Regions from separate parts of the Kitasatospora gansuensis genome, predicted to be linked through region 1. Evidence: riboswitches for the same ligand, from Rfam matches in the RefSeq annotation. Region 1 holds a riboswitch; the other holds the start of a gene.
What was found. A riboswitch is a leader RNA that binds a small molecule or an ion and turns the genes downstream of it on or off. The one in region 1 is predicted to bind cyclic di-AMP.
Positions count from the first base shown of each region.

Region 2: linked by a shared signal. The riboswitch ahead of F4556_RS27510 (C40 family peptidase) and the one ahead of F4556_RS13885 (LysM peptidoglycan-binding domain-containing protein) in region 1 are both predicted to bind cyclic di-AMP.

Region 1 covers NZ_JACHJR010000001.1:3,164,629-3,170,272, forward strand. The annotation lists gene F4556_RS13875 (FtsB family cell division protein) at 1-156, opposite strand, end outside; gene eno (phosphopyruvate hydratase) at 270-1,556, opposite strand; gene F4556_RS13885 (LysM peptidoglycan-binding domain-containing protein) at 1,751-2,464, opposite strand; cyclic di-AMP (ydaO/yuaA leader) riboswitch at 2,470-2,620, opposite strand; gene F4556_RS13890 (cytochrome P450 family protein) at 2,832-4,091, opposite strand; gene F4556_RS13895 (SDR family NAD(P)-dependent oxidoreductase) at 4,252-4,659, shown strand; gene F4556_RS13900 (nucleoside triphosphate pyrophosphohydrolase) at 4,798-5,644, opposite strand, start outside.
Region 2 covers NZ_JACHJR010000001.1:6,081,445-6,087,088, reverse strand. The annotation lists gene F4556_RS27520 (hypothetical protein) at 1-263, opposite strand, end outside; gene F4556_RS27515 (C40 family peptidase) at 326-1,390, opposite strand; gene F4556_RS27510 (C40 family peptidase) at 1,613-2,695, opposite strand; cyclic di-AMP (ydaO/yuaA leader) riboswitch at 2,706-2,870, opposite strand; gene F4556_RS27505 (C40 family peptidase) at 3,237-4,265, opposite strand; gene F4556_RS27500 (NYN domain-containing protein) at 4,463-5,644, opposite strand, start outside.

The DNA.
Region 1 (5,644 bases):
GGCCTTCGCCCGCTGGGCGGAGATGTCCGAGCGCTGCGAGATGAACTGCCGGGTCGGGTAGGCGAGGATCGCCACCAGCGAGCAGAGTACGAGCACCAGGACGGTGGCCCGGCTGGTGAAGCGCGGTCGCGCCGCCAAGCCCGGAATCTTCCACATCGCTGGTACCCCTCCTGATCACATGCCGGTGCCCCGGCCCTCCACCCTACGGGGTGGGAGCCGGGGCACCGGTTCGTTCAGCTCTGTGTCAGCCCTCGTGCTTGCTGTGCCAACTACTCCGCGGAGCGGAACCGGGGGAAGGCACCACGGCCGGCGTACTCCGCGGCGTCGTCGAGGATCTCCTCGATGCGCAGCAGCTGGTTGTACTTGGCGACGCGCTCGGAGCGGGCCGGGGCACCGGTCTTGATCTGGCCGCAGTTGGTGGCGACGGCGAGGTCGGCGATGGTGACGTCCTCGGTCTCGCCGGAGCGGTGCGACATCATGCAGCGGTAGCCGTTGCGCTGGGCCAGCTCGACGGCGTCCAGGGTCTCGGTCAGCGAACCGATCTGGTTGACCTTCACCAGCATCGCGTTGGCGGTGCCGGTCTCGATGCCACGGGCCAGGCGGACCGGGTTGGTGACGAACAGGTCGTCACCGACCAGCTGGACCTTGTCGCCCAGCTCGTCGGTCATGGCCTTCCAGCCGTCCCAGTCCTGCTCGTCCAGCGGGTCCTCGATCGAGACCAGCGGGTACGCGGCGACCAGCTCGGCGTAGTACGCGATCAGCTCGGCGGAGGAGAGCGCCTTGCCCTCGAACTGGTAGGCGCCGTCCTTGAAGAACTCGGAGGCGGCGACGTCCAGCGCGAGCGCGACGTCCTTGCCCGGGGTGTAGCCGGCCTTCTTGATGGCCTCGACGATGAGGTCGAGCGCCTCACGGTTGGAGTCGAGGTTCGGCGCGAAGCCGCCCTCGTCGCCCAGACCGGTGGAGAGGCCGCGCTCCTTCAGCACGCCCTTGAGCGTGTGGTAGACCTCGACGCCCCAGCGGACGGCCTCGGAGAAGGACTCCGCGCCGATCGGCGCGATCATGAACTCCTGGATGTCGACGTTGGAGTCGGCGTGCGACCCACCGTTGAGGATGTTCATCATCGGGACGGGCAGCACGTGCGCGTTCGGGCCACCGAGGTAGCGGAACAGCGGCAGGTCGCTGGCCTCGGAGGCGGCGTGCGCCACGGCGAGCGAGACGCCGAGGATCGCGTTGGCGCCGAGCGAGGACTTGTCCGGGGTGGCGTCCAGGTCGAGCATGGCCTGGTCGATCAGCCGCTGCTCGGTGGCGTCGTAGCCGACCAGCTCCGGGCCGATCTGCTCGATGACGGCCAGCACGGCCTTCTCGACGCCCTTGCCGAAGTAGCGGTTCTTGTCGCCGTCGCGCAGCTCGAGAGCCTCGAAGGCGCCGGTGGAAGCACCCGACGGGACGGCGGCACGGCCGGTGCTGCCGTCGTCCAGACCGACCTCGACCTCAACCGTGGGGTTGCCACGGGAGTCGAGAATCTCACGGGCTACGACGACATCAATGGACGGCACGAGGCATCTCCTTGACGGAAGCGGGATGTGTTGTCGTTACGACCAGAGCCTAACCGCACCGGAGCCCGGGGCCACGCTGCCCTTGGTCCCGTCTCACCGTGTGGCCCGGCTACTCATCGGTAGTTCACCTGAATGACCGCAAACGGGGCCGTACCACCCGGAAGCGGTACGGCCCCTGCTGACGGAGTGTCGCGTCAGCCGAGCTTGAGCACCTGGCCCGGCAGGATCAGGTCGGGGTCGCCACCGATGGTGGACCGGTTGGCCTGGTAGACCTGCTGCCAGTCCTGGCCGTGCGCGGCGGCGATGTCCGAGAGCGTGTCGCCGGACTTGACGGTGTATCCGCCGGTGGCGGGCGCCGGGGCGGCGTGCTTCGGGGTGCTGACCTTCGGCGCGTCCACCTTCGGGGTGGCGGGCTTCGGCGCGGTCTGCTGCTTCGGCGCGGCGGCCTTCGGGGTGGCCTTCGGCGCGGTGGCGCGGGTCTCCGAGCGGGAGGCCTGGCCGGCCGAGGTGTCGACCTGGGCGGGCGAACCACCCTTGCTCAGACCGGCCTTGACGGAGCAGACCGGCCAGGCGCCGGGGCCCTGCGAGGCGAGCACCTTCTCGGCGACGGCGATCTGCTGGCCCTTGCTGGCCTGGTTGGCCTGCGGGGCGTAGGACTGGCCGCCGAACGCCTTCCAGGTGCTCGGGGTGAACTGCAGGCCGCCGTAGAAGCCGTTGCCGGTGTTGATGCTCCAGTTGCCGCCGCTCTCGCACTGGGCGACCTTGTCCCAGGTGTCGACCGGGGCGGCGTGCGCGCCGGTGGCGCTCAGCAGCGGAAGTGCGAGGCCGACGCCCGCGACACCCGCGACGGCGATGACCTTCTCGGCCTGCGTACGACGACGATGACGGCCCGAACCGGTGAAGAGCATGAAGAAGTCCCTCTCCGCACGCCTGCGAGGTGAGCTGTCGGGTTCGGACCGGGAGGTGGCCCGGCCGCCACTGCTGGCGGCTTCACCCCAAGCCGTGGGGGACGGCGACGTACGTGGGTCCCCCGCCCCTGCCCAAGGGTCTGGTCGGTGTCCCGGCGGCGCGGCGGGCAGGATTCGGCGTTCCGCGCTCGGGGTTCGCAGCTGCGAACAGGAGGGAGAGTAAGCAGATGACCAGATGGATCACAAGCTTATGTCGAACAGATCACACAGAAATCACGCTGCGCGTCCAGTCGTCCACAAACCGTACTGGTATGTCCGGGTTGATGCGTACTCAGATCACGACTGATCAGATCTGACCGACACGCCGTCAGCGCGGGTCGGTGATCTCCGGCGTGAACGACACCGGCAACTCCCGCAGCCCGCGCATGATCAGACCACCCCGCCAGCGCAGCTCGTCCGGCTCGGCGGCGAGTTGGAGGTCGGGCAGCCGGGTGAGCAGCGTGGCCAGGGCGAATTGGCCCTCCAGCCGGGCCAGCGGGGCGCCGATGCAGTAGTGGATGCCGTGCCCGAAACCCAGGTGCGGATTGTCCTTGCGGGCGAGGTCCAGGGTGTTCTCCGCGGCGAACCTGGCCGGGTCGCGGTCGGCCGCCGCCAGCACCACCAACACCGGGTCCCCGACCGGGATATCCACCCCGCCGATGGTCAGCGGCTCGGTGGCGAACCGCCAGGTGGCCAGCTCCACCGGCCCGTCGTAGCGCAGCAGTTCCTCCACCGCCGTGGCCAGCAGCTCGGTCTCGCCGCGCTGCACCGACTCCTGCAGCAGGGCGCGCTGCACCGGGTTGCGCAGCAGCGCGTAGGTGCCGTTGCCGATCAGGTTGATGGTGGTCTCGAAGCCGGCGAACAGCAGGATGAAGGCCATCGCCGCGGCCTCGTTCTCGGTCAGGTGCTCACCGTGGTCACTGGCCCGGATCAGACCGGAGATCAGATCGTCGCCCAGGTCGGCCCGCTTACGGTGGATCAGCTCCAGCAGGTACGTCCGGATCTTCTTCACCGCCCGGCCCACCCCGCCGCGCTGGCCGCCGTGGTGGCGGATCATCGCGCCCGCCCAGTCCCGCAGGTCGTCCTGGTCCTCCGGCGGCACGCCGAGCAGGTCGCAGATCGCGTAGATGGGGAGCGGGAAGGCGAACTCGTGGATCAGGTCGGCCGAACCGCGGGCCGCGAAGTCGTCGATCAGCCGGTCCGTCAGCTGCTGCACCCGCGGCTCGAACTCGGCCACCCGGCGCGGCGTGAACGCCTTCGACACCAGCCGCCGCAGCCGGGTGTGGTCCGGCGGGTCGATGTTCAGCAGATGCGTCATCAGATCCGCCTGCCGCTCACCCGGGATGCCCACCCGCCCGGTCTTGTGCGCCTGCCCGCTGTGGTGCGCCGGGTTCTTCGACAGCCGCCCGTCCGCCAACGCCTGCCGGGCGTCCGCGTACCGGGTGACCAGCCACGCCTCCACCCCGCTGGGCAGCGTGGTGCGGTGCACCGGTGCGTGCTCGCGCAGCCACGCGTACGCGGGGTAGGGGTCGGCGGCGAACTCCCAGGTGAAGAGTTCCGGCTGGGGGTTTCGGTACGTGTCCGGCATGTCGTGCACCGTAACCTGCCAGGACAGGAGTGAGCTGGGTCACCTGGCGGGTAATTGCTCTTGCGGAGGATCGTGGCGTGCTTACGATCCTCCGATACGGTCTCGGTGGACGCCGGTGCGGCGTGCTCCACCGGGCGTAGCTCTCAGGGAGGAGCAGGCCATGCGGGTAGCCGGGGCAGTAGTGGTCATCGCGGTGCTCGAAGGCGGTTCAGGTATCGGCCTGGCCCGCCGGTTCTCGGCGGCCGGCGCCGCCGGCATGCTGATCGCCGACCAACGCCCCGGAGTGGCCGAGGACCTCGCCACCGAACTCGACCGGCCCGGCTGCCCCGTGGTCGGCGTCAGCGGCGACGCCCGGCAGCCCAGCGACGTCGCGGCGCTGGTGGCCACCGCCGCGAAGCACCTCGGCCCGATCGACCTGTTCTGCGTGGCCGGCCCCGACGGCGAACGCATCCTCCCGCTCGCCGAACTCCCCGACCACCTCGACCCGCTGGCCGAGCTCCTCGCCCAGATCGGCGACGCCATCAGCGAGGTCATTCCGCGTCAGCGGGGCGTGCACATTTCCCACTGAGCTTCGGAAGACAGGGGCTCGGGGAACTGCGAGGAGATCTGGCGTGCGGGGCAAAATGCAAAGTGCCTGACCACCTATGCACGGATCACCTTTTCCGAGGTCGGCGTCGCAGTTCCCCGAGCCCCTGGCCGTAGACACTCAGCTCTCGGCGGAGCGGATCTCGTCGCGGTAGGCGCGAGCCGCGGCTCGGAGCGCCGCGTCGATGTCCACGTCAGCGTCGTAGGCCCGTTGGGCGACCGCGAGGAGCAGGCGGCCGGCCGACTCCTGGGTGAGCTCTTCCGGGAGGGCGTACGGGGCGTCGGGGACGGCGGTGAAGCCGGCCCGGCGGACCCGGGAGACCAGTTTGGCCGCGTAGGCCAGGGCGGGGAGCCCGGCGGGGACACCGTCCAGGAGCGAGTCGCGCTGCTTCTCGGCGGCCTTGAGCTGCTCCCAGTTGGCCTCGACCTGGGCGGATTCGGTGGCCTCGACGTCACCGAAGACGTGCGGGTGGCGGTACATCAGCTTCTCCACGATGTCGCCTGCGACGTCGTCGATGGAGAACGGGTCCTCGGCGTCCTCCTCGGCGATCCGGGAGTGGAAGAAGACCTGGAGCAGCACGTCGCCGAGCTCCTCGCGGAAGGTCTCGCGGTCGCCGTCCTCGATCGCCTCGACCAGTTCGAAGGTCTCCTCGACCAGGTACTTCACCAGCGAGTCGTGGGTCTGCTCGGCGTCCCAGGGGCAGCCGCCGGGCGAGCGGAGCCGGTCCATCACCGAGGCCAGGTCGAGCAGTCGGGCACCCGGCAGGTCGTAGGAGCCGGGCAGCACCTCGATCTCGGGGACCCGGCCGGCCTCCTCGACGGCGATCCGGGCCAGCGCATCGGTCAGCCCCGGGTCGCCGTCGATGCTGCCGAGCCACACCACGGTGCCCTCGGTGCCGGTGAGCAGCCGGGCCAGCGCCGGGGCGGTGCCGCGCTCGACGAGTTCCACCTCGACCCCGGACTGGCGT
Region 2 (5,644 bases), 2.9 Mb from region 1:
TGCGCCAGCCGGGTCAGTACGGTCAGCTCGGCGGCCCGGTGGGCCGGGGCCACCCCAGCCACCAGCGCGGTGCGGTCCAACCGGAGCAGCGCCCTGGCCCGGTCGGCGAGCAGCGCCTCGATCCGGGGCCGGACCGGGACCGCCTCGGCCCCGGCCGGGGTGGCCGGGGCCACCGGCGGCACCCGGACCGGACGGGCCGGCGGCGGCGAGAGCTGCACCAGACCGGCCGCCGCGAGCAGCAGCGCGGCCCGGCGGGACAGCACGGCGCCGCCGGCCCGCGCCCCGGCGTCCGGGGTCGGGCCGGCCGCCGACGGCAGGGCACCGCTCAGACCCGCACCACCCCGGAGACGGGCATCGCGCTGACGCTCTCGTAGCGGACCCGGGCGCCGGGGTAGGGCGCGTGCACGACCACACCGCCGCCGGCGTACATCCCGACGTGGTGCATGTCCCTGTAGAAGATCACCAGGTCTCCCGGCCGGGCCTCGGCGAGGCTGATCCGCTGCCCCGCGCTTGCCTGCTGCTGCGAGGTGCGCGGCAGGGTCACTCCGGCCTGCCGCCAGGCCCAGTACATCAGACCCGAACAGTCGAACGTACGGGGCCCGGTCGATCCGTAGACGTAGGGGGAGCCGATCTTGCTGCTGGCGGCGGCCAGCGCGGCGGCGGCCTGACTGGAGGCGGCGGGCAGGTTGCCGAGGTCGAGCCGTTCGGCGCCCCGGGCGGCCCGCTTGGCGGCGTCCCTGGCGTCGTCGTCGGCCATCCTGGCCCGCTCCCCCGCGCCCAGCGTGTTCAGCAGCCGCTGAGCCTTGGTCAGCCGCTGCCGGATCTCCTGCTTGCTCTCGTTCAGGGTGCGCCGGACGGACTCCAGCTCGGCCAGCTTGGCGGTGGTCTCGGCCCGCCGCTGGTCGAGCCGGCGCTGACTGTCGATCACCTGCCGCAGGGTGTCGTTCTGCCGCTCCGCCGACTGGTCCAGGGTGCGGGCCCGGTACAGGTAGCCGGCCGGGTCGGAGTCCAGCATCAGCTGCACCGCCGGGTCGATGCCGCCCGCCCGGTACTGGGCGGCGGCCACCGAGCCGAGCCCGGCGCGCAGCCGGTTCAGCTCGTCCTGGCCGACCGCCACCTGGTTCTGCAGCGAGCCGGTGTCGGACTGCAGCTGACGCTGCTCCTCCAGCGCCGCGTTGAACTTCTCCGAGGCCTGCTCGGCTTCCTCGTAGAGCTGATCGACCTGGGCCTTGACGTCCTTGCGGGTGGGCGGCTCGGCCGGGGCCCCGGGCGCGGCCCCGGCGGCGCCGGTGGCGGCCATCCCGAGCACCGTGGTGGCCGCGGCGGTGAACACCAGCGCCCGGGTGAACCGGCGGGCGCCTGGCAGGGGAGAACGACTGTACGTCGACATACCGGCGGCGGCTCCATTCCTGCGCCGGGCCACCGCCGCCGCCCGGGGTCGGGCGGCCTCCGAGCGAAGGTCCGGGGGCAGACGTTAGCGAGTCGCGGCGATCTAGTCCAAACCCCTACAGCACCGAATATTTGACCATTAATCGGACATCTGACCGATCGTCCGGAAACGCCGCAGGCCCGGCACGGGGCCGGGCCTGCGGGAGTTGCTTCGGACGGGTGGTCAGACCCGGACGATGCGGGTGATCGACATGACCGTGGCCGACTCGTGCCGGACCAGGGCTCCGGTGTGCGGGGCGTGCACGATCTGGCCGTTGCCCACGTAGAGGCCGACGTGGCCGCCCCCGCTGTAGATGATCAGGTCACCGGGCTTGGCGTCGGCGATGTTGGTGCCGATGTTCTGGCCGGCCCCCATCTGCGACTGCGAGGTGCGCGGCAGCGAGATCCCGGCCTTGTCGAAGGCCCAGACCATCAGGCCGGAGCAGTCGAAGGAGTTCGGGCCGGTGGCACCCCAGCCGTACGGCTTGCCGATCTGCGCCTCGGCGGCGGCGATCACGGTGGCGGCGTACGAGCCGGCCGGCAGGCCGCTCAGGTCGGTCCGGGTCTCCGAGCGCGAGGCGCGGTCGTCGGCCTTCGGGGTGGCGGCGGCGGCCTTGGTGGCCGACTCGGCGGCGGCCTTGGCCTCGGCGGCCCGCAGCTCGTCCTGCTCCTTGCGGCTGAGCGTGTCGAGCAGCGCCTGCGCGCTCGCCAGCTTGGCCTGGATCTCGTCCTTGCCCGTCTTGAGCTCCTGGGTGGTCTTCTCCAGGTCGGCGAGCTTGTTCTGCGCCTCGGACTTCTGCTGGTCGAGCTTGCTCTGCTCGCCCTTCAGCGTCTTGAGGGTGTCCGCCTGGGAGGTGCCGAGCTGGCTCAGCGAGTCGGCCTGGCCTAGGAAGGCGTCCGGGCTGCTGGAGAGCATCAGCTGGACGGTCGGCGATATCCCGCCGGTCCGGTACTGCTCGGCGGCGATCTCACCCAGGGTGCTCTGAAGGGTGGTCACCTCGGCCTGCTGCCGGGCCACCTGGTCCTGGAGGCCGCTGACCTGCTTCTGCAGGGTCTGCTGCTTCTCCGTCGCCGCGTTGAACTTCTCGGTCGCGACCTCGGCCTGCTCGTTCAGCTGGTCGACCTGGGTCTTGACCTCGTCCTTGGTGGGAGTCGGGTCGGCATGCGCACCGGTCTGGGCGGACAGTGCCACCGCAGCGGCGGCGGCAGCCGTGATGATCGACACGCGGGTGCGGCTGGCAGGCTTGGGACGACGATGGGACGCCACGAAGGCGGGCTCCTTCTTCCTACGTCCGCCTACCGGGTGAGCTGACGGGTTCGGGCTGGAAGAGATGCCCTACGACGCCTCACCGCCGAGCCGTCTCACGACGGTCCGTCGACCTGGCGCCGATTCACCCCGAGGAACATGGTTCCCCGGCTCCGATCGACAGCGCCCTCACTCGGGCTTCCCCGTAAGGCAGTCGGACTGCCTCGCTGTGTCTCGGACTCGGCGGTAACCCCCGCCGCCACCCAGGCTGGGTGATCGACAGTGCGGTGGTTCGAGATGGACCCTAGTAACCCAACCGTGATCGGTTCAAATCCTTGTAAGAAAAAAGTCGTAATGAAGTCGTGATTCTTTGGAGAATACGACTGAGTGTGACCGGAAATGCACGCTGTGCCGATGGATTCTCAGGATGCGGTCACAGCGAGGCCCACCAGAGGTGTCCCAGATCACAGGGAGGTTCTGGCGGGCCCGCGCGTGTCACAGGGCGTCAGTTGTGCGCCTTGAGGGGGAGATGTCCGTTATGCCGTGTCAGGCTGACGGTGGATCAGACCCGGCGGATGGTCTTGATCGGCATCGCGTCGGCCTTCATGATCTTCACGACGTCACCGGTGTGCGGCGCGTGCACCACGTAGCCGTTGCCGATGTAGATCCCGATGTGGTGCGCGTCCGAGTGGTAGACCACCAGGTCGCCCGGCTGCGCGTTGGCGTAGTCCTTGCCGACGTTGGTGCCGACGGTGGCCTGCTCCTGCGAGGTGCGCGGCAGCGAGACGCCCGCCTGCTGGTACGCCCAGACCACCAGGCCGGAGCAGTCGAAGGAGTTCGGTCCGGTGGCACCCCAGACGTACGGCTTGCCCTGCTTGCCCATCGCGGCGTTGACCGCCACACCGGCGTAGCCGCCGACGGCCGGCAGCGAGCCGACGTCGATCCGCTCCCCGCCGCGCGAGGCGCGGTCGCCCAGGACGGCGTTCCGGTCGGCCGAGCTCAGCTGGTTGAGCAGCTTCTGCGCCTCGGCCAGCTTCTTCTGCACCTCGGCCTTGGCGTCGTTCAGCACCTTGGTGTTGCGGTCCAGCTCGGCCAGCGTCTCCGCGGCCTCGACCTTCTGCTGGTCCAGCCGGCGCTGCTGGTCCTGCAGCGACTTCAGGGTCTGCGACTGGGTCTGGTTCACCTGGTCGACGCTGGACGCCTTGCTCAGGTAGTTCTCCGGGTCGGAGGAGAGCATCAGCGCGACCGAGGGGTCCACCCCGCCGTCGCGGTACTCCTGCGCCGCCACGGCCGCCAGGCCGCCCTGAAGCTGCGTCATCTGCTCCTGGCCGCGGGCCACCTGGTCCTGGAGCTGGTCGGCCTGCTTGCGCAGCTGGTCGGTCCGCTCCTTGGCGCCGTTGTAGCGCTCGGCGGCCTGCTCCTGCTCGGTGAAGAGCTGGTCGACCTGGACCTTCACCTCGTCCTTGCTCGGCTTGGCCGGCGCCGCGTGGGCACCCGCCTGGGCCGACAGGGCGACCGCGGTCGCTGCGGCAGCGGTCAGCACGGAGACCCGTGCACGGCTCGGCTGCTTGGGGCGGCGGTGGGAAGCCAAAGGACTAGCTCCTTCATCACTCCTGGACGCGACCTCACCCGTTCGGGTGCTTGTCCAGAATATAGGTTTGACGCCCGACCCTAGTGAAGTTGTCACGGGTGCGCCACTCCCCTACCCCTACGAACTTCCGCCCACAGACCGGAATTCACCGGACCGACACAACCCGGTCACCCGCCCTGACCAGCCGTCAGTCAGGCTTACGGCCTGGCCAGCCGCTTCAGCAGGAGCAGCGAGGCCACCGGGCGCGCACCGGCCTTCTTCACGCCGTCGGCGACCTCCTTGTCGGTGGAGACCACCACCACCGGACGTCCCTGCGGCTCGGCCCTGACCAGCCGCCGGATCAGCTCGTCCGCGGTCTCGCCGGTCCGGCTGAACCGGACCCTGACCCCGCGCGGCGGCGCCAGGATCACCGGCACGTCCAGGTCCTGGCCGTCGAAGACACAGGTCACCTCGGCCTGGGTGCGCTGGGCCAGCATCGCCAGACCGCCGAGCAGCCGGATCCGCTGCTGCTCCAGCGGCAGCGTCGGGTACCCGGTCTTGGTCACGTTGTAGCCGTCCACCACCAGGTGGACCTGAGGGATCGCCAGCAGCTGGTCCAGCAGCGCCGGGTCGTCCTCGGCCAGCGCCCGCCGGGCCACGTCGTGCGGCGAGGCCGAGGCCGGGGCCACCGCGTCCACCAGATCGGCCGGGTGGATCTGCGCCACCGGCAGCGCCAGCTCCCGCTGGAGGCCCTGGGCGGACTGCAGCACGGTGTCCAGCAGCAGCCGCAGCCGCATGTCCTCGACGCTGCGGCCCTCCCGGGCCGAGCGGCGGCCGGTCTCCAACGCGGTCTCCAACTCGGTGATCCGGTGCCGGAGCCGACGGGCCTCGGCCTCCGCCGCACTGTGCTCGGTGGCCGCCGCGGCCCGCGCCTCGGCCAGCTCGGACTGCGCCTTGCGAGCCTCGGCCTGCGCCCGCCGGGTGTCGCTCTCCAGCGTGCGGACCTTCTTCCGGAGCGACTCGGCCTCGCGTCGGACGCCCTCGGAGTCGGCCCGCTGCCGGTCCAGGTCGGCCCTGGACTGGGCGCGCAGCTCGGCCAGCTCCTCCTGGAGCTTCTCGACCAGCCGGGCCGCCTCGGCCGCCGCGCCCTCGGCGCCGGCCCGCTCGACCTGCTCGCCCGCCTCGCTGACCAGCCGGGCCCAGCCCGCCGGCCGGAGCAGGTAGGCGGCCGCCGCCACGTCCATCGGGTCGGCGGCGCCCGGCACGCTGCCCGCCTCCAGCGCCTGCACCAGATCCGGCTGCCCGAGCCGGAGCCGATCGGCTATCCGCAGCCGGAAGGCCGGGTCCGCCTCCAGCGCGGCGGCCAGCGCGGTGGCCGCGTACTTGGCCCGCCGGGCCGG